2 regions of the Bacillus sp. Marseille-P3661 genome follow, and region 2 is predicted to be linked to the other one. Evidence: riboswitches for the same ligand, from Rfam matches in the RefSeq annotation. Region 2 holds a riboswitch; the other holds the start of a gene.

Region 1 (6,362 bases), 1.6 Mb from region 2:
TTTCCATCAACGATTTCAAAAGTAACGTTTTGGCCTTCATCTAAAGACTTAAAGCCTTCGCTTTGAATAGCTGAGAAATGTACGAATACATCATCTCCACCTTCAACTTCGATAAATCCAAAGCCTTTTTCTGCATTAAACCATTTAACTTTACCTGCTACCATGGGAAAATTCCTCCATTATATTATAATTATCACCATAAGTGTTTATTTACATAATTTTCCGTTACAAGCATCAAAAAAGTCGTAACTAGAAGAGGACAACATAAAAATCGCCCACACTTCTGTAGTTACGACTTACGAGGTATATCCAAATTATTAATAAACGAACTTAATAGCGTACTTTAAATACTATCGTATATCTTTAATAAAGTCAATTCTTTTTACTTTTATTTGAAATTATGTTTACTATGGTTTTCAACAACTTGTAACATTTTGGTCGTCTCGCTCATTTCACTTTCACAAATAGGACACACGGGCTGTTCACTACTTTTAAAGTTATCCCTAACCCAACAATTACACTCATTGGATGTACATTCCCATACTTTTGTTTCCTCTGTGACAACCTCTTCAACGTTTCTTCTACCGAATGCCATTTCAACACACCTTCCATTGATTAGGCTCAATAATGAACCTACCTATAGTAAAAAAATAAACTTATTATAAAAACAACAACACATCGTGATGTAGTTTATAATAAGTAGATATAAATATTGGTCCCTTTATTACATTATAACCTAAAATTGGCATTTATACCAAGAAGCTAAAAATATCTCTAAAAAAATATGAAAAAGGATAAAAAGTAGCGCCACTAACGCTTTTTTATCCTCTTAAAAAAATATTATAAAGCTTCACTTTTTAGAGCTTCAGCCTTATCTGTAGCTTCCCATGGCACATCAATGTCAGTACGACCAAAATGACCATATGCAGCAGTTTTCTTATAAATTGGGCGACGTAGGTCTAACATTTTAATAATTCCAGCTGGACGTAGATCAAAGTTATTACGAACAACTTCAACTAATTTTTCTTCAGAAACTTTACCAGTTCCAAATGTATCAATCGAAATTGAAACAGGATGTGCTACACCGATCGCATAAGCAAGTTGCACTTCACATTTCTCAGCAAGTCCTGCCGCAACAATATTTTTTGCAACATACCGAGCTGCATAAGCAGCAGATCGGTCAACCTTTGTAGGGTCTTTACCTGAGAAAGCACCCCCACCATGACGTGCATATCCACCGTAAGTATCTACAATAATCTTTCGACCTGTTAAACCAGCATCCCCTTGAGGACCACCAATTACAAAGCGGCCAGTTGGGTTAATGAAATACTTTGTGTTTTCGTCAATAAGCTCGCTTGGAACAACCGGCTTAATCACATGTTCTATTAAGTTACGTTTAATTTGTTCTAAAGTAATTTCCGGATGATGTTGAGTAGAAATAACAATTGTATCAATGCGTTTTGGTTTGTCATTTTCATCATATTCTACAGTCACTTGTGTTTTACCATCAGGGCGTAAATAAGGAAGAATATCTTTTTTACGAACCTCTGTTAAACGACGTGCTAATTTATGTGCTAATGAAATAGGAAGTGGCATCAATTCAGGTGTTTCATTACAAGCAAACCCAAACATTAAGCCTTGGTCTCCTGCACCAATTGCATCAAGTTCCTCTTCAGTCATTTGTCCTTCACGTGCTTCTAATGCTTTGTCTACACCCATGGCTATATCTGGTGATTGTTCATCAATTGATGTTAATACTGCACATGTTTCATAGTCAAATCCATACTTTGCACGAGTATAGCCTATATTTTTCACAGTATCGCGAACAATTTTGGGAATATCCACATATGTAGTAGTCGTAATTTCTCCAGCTACCAAAACTAACCCCGTAGTAACAGATGTTTCGGCAGCTACACGTGCATTAGGATCATTAGCCAAAATTGCATCAAGAATGGAATCTGATATTTGGTCACAAATCTTATCTGGATGTCCTTCTGTAACTGATTCCGAAGTAAATAAACGACGATTTTTTGTCATTTTTTTAATGTACCTCCTATTAAAAATCGATTATCAAGTTAACGGTACTCATTCCCTTTTTTAAGAGGTGGTTATAACAAACTTGATTATGGCTTTTGCTATTTGATTTAGTGATTAGTGATTAACATTAGAAAAACTTGCTCTGTAAGTCCTTTAGCATAGCTTTAGTTTTCCTTATACTATCATCCGGAATAACATATTAATTCAGATAGTATAATAAAAACCTTTCCATTTTTGAGGAAAGGTTTGAAATGTCTTAGCCTTTCACTCTTATCGTTCAAGGCGAATTGCCTTGCCACAGGTTAGCACCTTATAACTATTATTAGGTTGTTCAATTAATTTTTACTTATGAGTAAAAATTAAATTACCATTAATAGTCTCGGTTGCCGGGTTTCCTAGGGCCTGTCCCCCTCCACCAACTCGGGATAAGAGAGTATCCGTTCCGCCCTATAATATCGCAGGGTATACAGCTTGTCAATTAATATCCACCAAAAATAGAAAAAATTAGAAATACTTATACTGGCCTTATAGGTTATGCTATTTGGACAAATCGTTATCTCCTTTATATATAAGATTGAATAGTTTTGATTAATTTTTTCCTTATTATATAAGCAACCATATTCACTTTACGAGTTCAAATGACATAAGCTATATTTAAACCGAAAATTAAAAAAATTAACAAATCAGTGAAAGAAATCACAAATAGTATAGACTATTAATTTGAATATGTTATACTAATCAACATAAAGAATAAGAATAAGCTAAAATTAAAAAAGGATGGTTTTGTTTATGAATTCAGTTAGCAATCGCATCGAATTAAAGGATGTACTTAGCGGGGCAAATGTACATCATAATCCTTCAGTTCCAGTATTAGTTGAAAAAACTTTAGCCCGCGGAGAAGGCGTCTTAACGTCAACTGGAGCCATTTGTGCAACTACTGGAAAATACACTGGCCGCTCACCAAAAGATAAATTTATTGTTGAAGAAGCATCTTCAAAAGACAGCATTGATTGGGGTTCCGTTAACCAACCAATCTCACCTGAGGTTTTCGATGCATTATATCAAAAAGTGTTGCACTATTTACATGTTCAAGGCGAAATATTCTGTTTCAAGGGTTTCGCAGGTGCAGATCCAAAATACCGTTTACCAATGCAAGTAATCAATGAATCTGCTTGGCATAATCTGTTTGCACACCAGCTATTTATCCGCCCTACAGAAGAAGAACTTAAAACACATGAAGCTGAATTTACAGTTATTTCTGCGCCAAACTTCAAAGCTGATCCTGCTGTTGATGGTACAGCGTCAGAAACATTCATTATTATTTCATTTGAACGCAAAGTTGTCCTAATTGGTGGTACAGAATATGCAGGCGAGATGAAAAAATCAATTTTTTCAGTAATGAATTATTTATTACCAGAAAAACATGTTTTACCAATGCATTGTTCTGCTAACGTTGGCCAAGAGGGTGATGTTGCTTTATTTTTCGGGTTATCTGGAACCGGTAAAACAACCCTTTCTGCTGAGGCAACTCGTCGCTTAATCGGTGATGATGAGCATGGTTGGTCAAACAACGGTGTCTTTAACATTGAAGGCGGATGCTATGCAAAATGCATCAATCTTTCTCAAGAAAAAGAACCGCAAATTTGGGATGCTATTCGTTTTGGCTCTGTCTTAGAAAACGTTGTACTTAATGAAAATAGTAGAATAGCAGATTATGATGATGCTACATTAACTGAAAATACTCGTGCTGCTTATCCTATGCAAGCACTTGATAATATTGTAGACCCTAGTATTGCTGGCCATCCAAATACAATCATCTTTTTAACTGCAGACGCTAGTGGTGTATTACCTCCAATCAGTCGTTTGACTAAAGAACAAGCAATGTACCACTTCATCAGTGGATATACGAGTAAATTAGCTGGAACTGAGCGTGGAATCACAGAACCTCAAGCTGTATTCTCTACTTGCTTCGGTTCACCTTTCTTACCAAGAGCAGCTTCAGTTTATGCAGAAATGCTTGGAGAAAAAATTGATCAATATCAGACAAGTGTTTTTCTTGTTAACACTGGCTGGACTGGCGGAGAATATGGTGTAGGGAAACGTATGAATCTTTCATATACAAGAGCGATGGTTCGCGCAGCACTAGAAGGAGAATTAGATGCTGTTGAGACTGTACAAGACCCTATTTTCGGATTACAAATTCCTTTACACTGCCCAGGTGTACCTGATGAAGTTTTACAACCAATGAAAACATGGGCTGATGAGGCTGCATATGTACAAAATGCAACTGAATTAGCTCAAAAATTCAATGAAAACTTCAGCAAGTTCTCAGGTATCTCAGAAGATATTAAAAACGCTGGTCCATTAGTAAAATAATTTTTAAAGAAGGTATTCTGCCTGTATTCACAGGTAGTATACCTTCTTTTTTTATTTTTCATTCATCCATTTTGTCAATTCACGTACTACCTTCCGATTGATTTGTGGTGGGAAATAATGTGTATGATCATGATATATCCAACTAGAAAAGGGATGGTTATGCTCTAGTAACTTTTTTTCTAATAAATAGGCGTGATCAACCGAGACATTTTGGTCTTTAGCACCATGAATAATTAATACTGGAGCCTTTAGTTCTTCGATAAAATTAAGAGGTGTTCTCCAGCTATATCGATCCGGAACCTTCTCAGGTGTGCCACCAATTACTCTTTTCATCATCCTTCTTAAGTCTACTCTCTCACGATAGGTAAGGGCCATATCTGATACGCCCCCCCAAGTCACAAGCGACGTAATATCCGGCCGTTCTATTCCTACAGTAAGCGCCATTACTCCACCACGTGAAAAACCAAATACATGGAGCTTTTCATTATTGACAAGTGGATGTTGTTTTAATAGATCTAATGCATATAATGCATCTTTTCGGTCTTCTCCACCGAAGTCTTCAAAGCCCTCTCCTCCGCAATTACCTCGATAAAAAGGAGCCATTACAACAAAACCCTCTGAAGCAAATTGTGTAATTCGCGCTAAGCGTACCATCCCTACATTTTTAATACCGCCACGTAAATATAAAAAACCAGGAAATAATCCGGTCTTATCATTAGATTTCCATGTTGGTTCCGCTAAAAATCCCTTTACCTTTAATCCATCACTTATATAAGTTACTAAATAAACTTCAATCCGTGGATGTGGTGAAGGATATTTTTGTTTATAAATGATTTCACCATTTTCCAACGTAAATCACCGCTCTTCTCTTCGTACTATTTAACTGCTCCTAAATAGTTACTAATTTTTTATAGGCATACACACATTTTATCATACCAACATAGTCTATTTTAGATTCATCTATTAGGGGGTACTTTTTATGAATATACGTCAAATTTTCACTTTGGCACTGTCTTTTATCTTAATCATTGCACTTACTGCATGTTCAACTAATAAAGCACAAACAATTAGAGTATCTGAAGTAACTCGTTCTATTTTCTATGCACCACTTTATGCCGGCTTGGAAAAAGGCTTTTTTGAGGAAGAGGGTCTTACAATTGACCTGACAACAGCATGGGGCGGGGACAAAACAATGACAGCTATACTTTCAGATGGAGCAGATATTGGCCTTGTTGGTTCCGAAACATCTATTTACGTATATGCTCAAGGCTCTAATGACCCTGTCATTAACTTTGCCCAACTAACCCAAACTGATGGAACATTCCTTGTTGCTCGCGAAAAAGTGGATAACTTCTCTTGGGATCAATTAAAAGGAAGTACATTTCTTGGTCAACGTAAAGGCGGGATGCCACAAATGGTTGGTGAATATGTTCTTAAACAACATGGCATTAATCCTCATGATGACTTAAATTTAATTCAAAACATTGACTTTGCAAATATTCCAAGTGCCTTTGCATCTGGTACGGGTGATTATGTTCAGTTATTCGAACCAACAGCTAGTATCTTTGAAAAAGAGGGCAAGGGGCATATTATTGCATCATTTGGTACAGAATCAGGCCATGTACCTTACACTACCTTTATGGCAAAAGAAAGCTATATGAATGATAACCCTGAAAGAATAGAAAAGTTCACAAGGGCACTTTATAAAGCACAAACATGGGTACAAGAAACAAACGCAGCTGAAGTGGCTGAAGTGATTGCCCCATATTTTGAAGATACATCCCTTGATATTATTGAAATGGTAGTCGACCGCTACAAGAGTCAAGGTTCTTTTGCAACTGATCCTATATTAGACGTGGCAGAGTGGGATAACCTACAAAACATTATGGATGAAGCAGGTGAATTACCAAAGCGTGTAGATCACAGTACATTAGTAAACACAGAAATTG
Region 2 (6,362 bases):
CACCGTTTTACATAACATGTAAAAAATAGAATGTTTTATATTATAAAACACCGTTTCCTTTTTGCATTTCAAAAGGTGATAAATCAATAATACCTGAAAAGGCTTTCACTCGCAAGAATTTTTTGAATAAAAAATCCATTTATTTTCTCGGGATAATTTACTGATAAATCTGAATCCTTTACACAAAAAAAAGAAATCTACTGAATAGCAGATTTCTTTGTCACTATTAGTTTTTATAGAGTCCAGCTTTACTTAAAATAGTTTTAAGCTCCTCTAACTTACTTTCCGCAAGTTGGTTTGCAGGTGGCAACACGTATGTTGAAGACAGTTCTCTACCTGTTAAACGCATCGCTTCTTTTACAACACTCACAAATGGTGTATCTAATTTATACATAAGTGGTAAATATGCTAAACGGCGATGCAATTCCGTTGCTTTCGCAAAATCACCTGATTGAAAGGCTCGATATATACCAACTTGTAGTTCAGGTGCAAAGTTAGTGCTGGCAGAAATAGCACCATCGCCTCCAAGAGCTAAGTTGTTCAATAAATGATCATCAAAGCCAGTTAATACTGCAAAATCAGGTCTTTCAGCCTTTACTGTTAAGATCATTTCTCGAATATGTCCAGCTGTATCAACAGTTTCTTTAATACCTACGATATTAGAATGATTCTTAGCAAGCTTGAGAACAAACTCCGGAGATAGATCCTGACCAGTCAATCCAGGAAAGTTATAAAAAATTATGTTTGTATCTACCGATTCGGCAATAGTTGAGTAGTGTTTATATAAGTTTTCTTCAGATAAATTCCAATAAAAAGGGTTGACGATAACAACACCATCTGCCCCTACTTCTTTACTATGTTTTGATAAGTCTATTACCTCACGAGTATTCGTACCCCCTGTTCCGATAAGAACAGGAACACGACCGGCTACGTATTTAGTTGCAAACGAAGCTACTTCCATTCTTTCTTCAGTTGACATTTGACTGAATTCGCCACCTGTACCTAAAAAGAATAGACCATTGACTCCTGAATCGATTAAATAATCAATTAGCTTTTTCATACTTGCAGTATCTAAAGAACCATCGCTAGTAAACAAAGTTGAAACCGGTGGGATAATACCTTTAAACAGCACGTTCGTACTCATCAGTTTTTACACTCCCAAAATAGACTAATTATTCTTTTCTTTTAGTTTTACTGTTTCTTTTACTTCTTTATTGAACAAATAAGTAGGATAATATCCTGCTAATACATCGGCGATATTTTGTGCTGTTTTTCGTTTCAATTCTAACTCTGCCTCTTCAGAATACCAAGCAGCATGTGGATTTAATACAACATTATCCATTTTTAACAATGGGTTATCACTTGCAATAGGTTCCTGTTCTAGAACGTCCAAACCTGCTCCTGCAATTTCCCCATCTTGTAACGCCTTAATTAACGCTTGCTCGTCAATAACAGGACCTCGAGCAGTATTAATAATAATCGCTTCTTTTTTCATTAACTTGAATTGTTTTTCTCCAATTAAGCCACGAGTTGACTCCATTAAAGGTGTATGAACAGATATATAGTCAGATTGCTCACATAGTTCATCAAGAGTTACTAGCTTTACATTTAAATCATTAGCAACTTGTTCAGGTATGAATGGATCATATGCAATGACATTGATACCGAATGCCTGAGCTTTTTTAGCCAAGGTTTGAGGTATACGGCCAAGACCGGCTAAGCCTAACACACGTCCTCTTAGACGGAAGATTGGTACGCTTACTTTAAAATCCCAATTTCCTCGTTTAACTTCATTATTTAATACTACTGTTTTTCTAGCACAAGACATTAATAGTGCGAATGCATGATCTGAAACTTCATCCATACAATAATCTGTGACATTACCTACAATAACATTATTTTCTGTCGCTGCTGCAATATCAACTGTATTTACACCAACACCATAGCGTGAGACAACTTTTAAATTTGGAAGGCTTTCAAGCACTTTTCTAGAAATCGGAGCGTATTGATTAAGGATACCATCAGCATCCTTTGCCGCTTCAATCACTTCGTCCTCTGTTTTACATTGTGCACGGATTAACTCTGCATCAACAGTAGCAAGCACTTCTTCTTCAGGTGCTAACGTGGAAAATTCAAAATCTGTAATAACTACTTTAAACTTACTCAACTGATTCATCTCCTAATTACATATATTCTTTCTGCGACTAGTATTATGTAGTTTAGTCTAAAATATTCTCCTGAAAATGCGACTAACTCTGTTCTATATAATAAAACAGAGTTTTGAATATTTAAAAACTATTCTTATTTTATAGTAATTTATTTTTTTTATCAATAAATTTGAATGAGTTTTTAAGATTGTCACAATTCATTAATTCCTTATCCACTACGCCTTTAATTACTCAGGATTATATGTACCTCGTATCTTGTTTACTGCAGGATTGTTATATTTAAAATTTGCTAATTGACATGCAGATTTCATCATGTTAGAATAAAACCGATTAAATAAATCGGAAAACTCAATATAGATTATCAAGAGTGGACGAGAGATTTGGCTCACTGACTCCACAGCAACCAGCCTTAAATGGAAAAGGTGCTCCTACCAACAAAGCCAATTGCTTTGGATGATGACGTAATGTTAAAACTCCTTTGCAACCGCGCAAAGGGGTTTTTTATATGCTCTTAAATTCTAATGCCCTTGTTTTAATATAGTTTTCTAAATGATTTTTTAACAATTAAACAACTTAAAGAGGAGAGATTTAGATGATACCAAATGAATATAATGTACTAAAAGGTGCGGAATCTTTTTATATAAAAGGAAATAATACTGGTATTTTACTACTTCATGGCTTTGTTGGAACGCCACAAAGCGTTCAATATATAGGAGAAAAGTATGCTGAAAAGGGATTGACAGTCTTAGCTCCAAGATTAAAAGGTCACGGCACACATTATACAGACCTTAATACTATAAGCTATTACGAATGGATTAACGAATGTATAGATGCATATAACACATTAAAAAAAGAATGTGACCAAGTTTTCATAATTGGTCAATCGATGGGTGGCATACTTGCATTGCACCTTGCAAGTATACTTAAGGATGTAAGTGGAGTTATTACTATAAATGCTGCAATCCACGTACCCGGATATGAAATCTATAGGGGCGCTGAGTCACCTAGATATATTCATGAAGGTACCCCTGATATCAAAGACCAAGCGGTAAACGAAATCACTTACGAGCAGGTACCATTACATTCAATTAAGCAATTACTATCCGTAATTGATCATACAAAAAAGACACTTTACCAGGTAACGTGCCCACTTTTACTTTTTAAATCCTCTATTGACCATGTTGTACCACCAATAAGTACGGATTTTATCTATGATAGTGTCCAATCGCAACATAAGATGATAAAGATACTGAACAATTCCTACCATGTAGCATCTATGGACTATGATAAAAATATCATCATTAATCACACTATTGATTTTATTACCGATGTTAAAAGCCAAAAACAAAAGTATAAACTCCTCCAGTAGGAGTTTATACTTTGATTTAAATACTCTCATCCCTTCTGTTCGAATTAAAAAGTGCAGAAGTCTAGACCTTTAGCACGTATGCCTTTTATAATATGGGGTAAAGCCACCACTGTTTGTTCTAGCTCATGTAGTAAAACAATCGAGCCTGGCCTACTATTTTCAACAACATTATTAACAATCATATAAGGCTGTTCCTTTAATTCCCAATCATATGATGAAATTTCCCACATAATTGGGGTTAACTGTAACCGTTCCAATATATCTAATGTTGCGTCATTATATCTACCAAACGGCGGTCTAAAATAAGAAACTGTTTCTCCAGTAATTTTTTCAATTGACTTCTTACTACTCTTAATCTGTCTGTACTGCTCACTATATGACAATCTAACTAGATCTTTATGATTAATGCTATGTGTACCAATCCTGTGGCCTTCTGCGAGCACTCTTTTCCAAGGCCGTTTTTCATAAAGTAATCGAGATTGCCAAAAGAATACAGCAGGCACCTTTTCTTTTAATAAAATATCTAAGATTGTATTTAAGTTCCTGCTTGGACCATCATCAAATGTCAATACAACTTTATCGTTGTTATTTTTCATTTGTGATACGTTAGTCAACCAGCGGTTATCTTTAAGATCGTACACGATCTCACTTTTAACTACTCAAGGACTATTCATAAAATTCACTCCTAGATTGTGATTTATCCCATCTACACAGAATTTTTTAACTAGCTTAATAGAATCACTGTAATTTGGAATTCAATTGGAAAAACTTTTTACTTTATCTATAAGATTAAAGCCATTTATAATATCATGTTAGGGAAGGGGAGAAAAAATGGCAACTATCAAACAATATGTATTTTTTGATTTTGAAATGCTTTGCTCAAAGCGTGCTATGCCATTCGCAGAAATGGAAGCCATACGTTTAGGTGCTGTTAAATATGACCTTCAAACTAAAGAAATAGAAACTTTTGATCAATATATACGTCCAACTACTTTAGAACCTTTAAGTGATTTTTGCAAATCATTAACGGGTATTCAAGACTCTGATTTGGACCAAGCTAACGGTTTCCCAACAGTGTTTGGACAATTTTTAGATTGGATTAATGGAGTTAAAAAAACCCGCTTTTTTTCTTGGTCAACAAGTGATTTATTACGTTTACAACACGATGCCCAAATGCATAATATCCCTGTAAGTACGATTGCCAAAATTGAAAAACGCTATATCGATTTTCAGGAAATTTTCACGAAAAAGGTATCAAAAACAAATCACTCTGTTGAAAATGCGTTAGGCTTATATAACCTGGAATTTGTTGGCGAAACACATAATCCAATGTACGATTCCTATAATACACTACAATTATATATTAACTTTACACAAGCTCCAAAACAGTCAGAGCTTATCATGTTAAAACAATTCATTTTTATTGACAAAGATGTTAGTGCGATAGACATTAATACCGAGTTGAAATACCAATTTAAGCAAGATATTCAGGATTATTTAACAGACTTAAAGATTATCCATAAAATAAGAGATGCAAAAAAACTGATTAAACGGACAAAAAAAATAGTTCATAAATACGAAAACATTATTACTAATCGTGCTGGGCTATACGATAGCCAGATCATTGAGTGGGTAAAAGAACTACTATCTTTTTATCTAGAACTGATGTCTAATTATGAGTATCACCTTTCATACGGCTCAAAAATTGTCATCCTTCATGAGCAATTAATTAAACCACTCCACAAATTAACAGCTTAAAAATCCGAAATGAACTAATGTTTCGGATTTTTAATTTTCATTCAGACTCAATGATAGAACCATTCTTGAAAGGATGTAGCAATGAATATAGTGCCTTTACATTTGGAGTTGATACACCATATTCTGCTGCAAATTTCAAAACTGCTCCTTGGATACTATCTAACTCAAGTGGCAGGCCTTTTTGAAGATCACGATGCATCGATGATGTCATTGCGGGTGGTAGATTTTGGAGCATTTGAATAATCTGATCACCCATATCCTCTGGTATAAAAACTCCTTTAAGTTTAGCGATTGCCACTATTTCCTTAATCATCTCTTGTAAAAATGAAAAGGTTTCTACATCCTTGATTGCAACTCCAATTGGTTGGCGTAGTGCTGATGTAATCCCACTTAAAGATGTAATAAATATATATTTCCTCCAAATATCAGTTAAAATATTTTCTGACAATGTTACAGTAATGCCAGCTTCTCTCATCTTTTCTTCAAGCTTATTCACCATCTGGGACTTTTCTGAGGTCAATGAACCAAAAATAATATCTTGCATATGACTTGTTTGCACAACATCTCCTTGTGAATTGAGTGTTGTTTCTATTTGGCATAAACCTCCTAGTACATTTTCCTTTCCATACTTTGAAACCAACAAATCAAGATGCTCTACACCATTTAATAGAGGAAGTATTTTTGATCCTTTTTGAACTAATTCACTAATTTGTGGTAGAGCTTCATTTAGATGGTAATTTTTTAAAGATAATATAACTAGATCAGGTTCTTTAATTTGGCTTACGTCTTTTGCCAATGTAGGGCAAATCGAAAAATCTCCGTGAACACTATATACATTTAGACCGTGTTTCTTTAGCTGTTCATATCGTTTGGGGCGTACTAAAAACGTAACCCTATTTCCCTTAAAAGCTAGCTTTCCACCGAAATATCCACCAACTGCACCAGCACCCATTACTACAATATTCATACAAATCCCCCTTTTCCTCGTTACTCACATATTTATGAGCAATTATTAAACAAATATACTACAATTCTAAATGTCGCTGCACAACAATTAAAGTCTTTTT

What was found. Region 2 has a riboswitch for S-adenosylmethionine ahead of C1724_RS10415 (alpha/beta hydrolase). Riboswitches for the same ligand answer to the same signal wherever they lie in the genome.
Region 1: it holds a riboswitch for S-adenosylmethionine, as region 2 does, so the genes downstream of both, metK (methionine adenosyltransferase) here and C1724_RS10415 (alpha/beta hydrolase) in region 2, are expected to answer to the same signal.

The regions. Positions count from the first base shown of each region.
Region 1 covers NZ_LT965953.1:617,768-624,129, reverse strand. The annotation lists gene C1724_RS02810 (cold-shock protein) at 1-164, opposite strand, end outside; gene C1724_RS02805 (cold-shock protein) at 389-595, opposite strand; gene metK (methionine adenosyltransferase) at 841-2,037, opposite strand; SAM riboswitch class I at 2,305-2,469, opposite strand; gene pckA (phosphoenolpyruvate carboxykinase (ATP)) at 2,827-4,413, shown strand; gene C1724_RS02790 (alpha/beta hydrolase family protein) at 4,465-5,262, opposite strand; gene C1724_RS02785 (ABC transporter substrate-binding protein) at 5,393-6,362, shown strand, end outside.
Region 2 covers NZ_LT965953.1:2,246,781-2,253,142, forward strand. The annotation lists gene C1724_RS10405 (dihydrodipicolinate synthase family protein) at 227-1,144, opposite strand; gene C1724_RS10410 (C-terminal binding protein) at 1,169-2,167, opposite strand; SAM riboswitch class I at 2,524-2,631, shown strand; gene C1724_RS10415 (alpha/beta hydrolase) at 2,761-3,537, shown strand; gene C1724_RS10420 (polysaccharide deacetylase family protein) at 3,582-4,178, opposite strand; gene C1724_RS10425 (3'-5' exonuclease) at 4,369-5,295, shown strand; gene C1724_RS10430 (ketopantoate reductase family protein) at 5,333-6,262, opposite strand.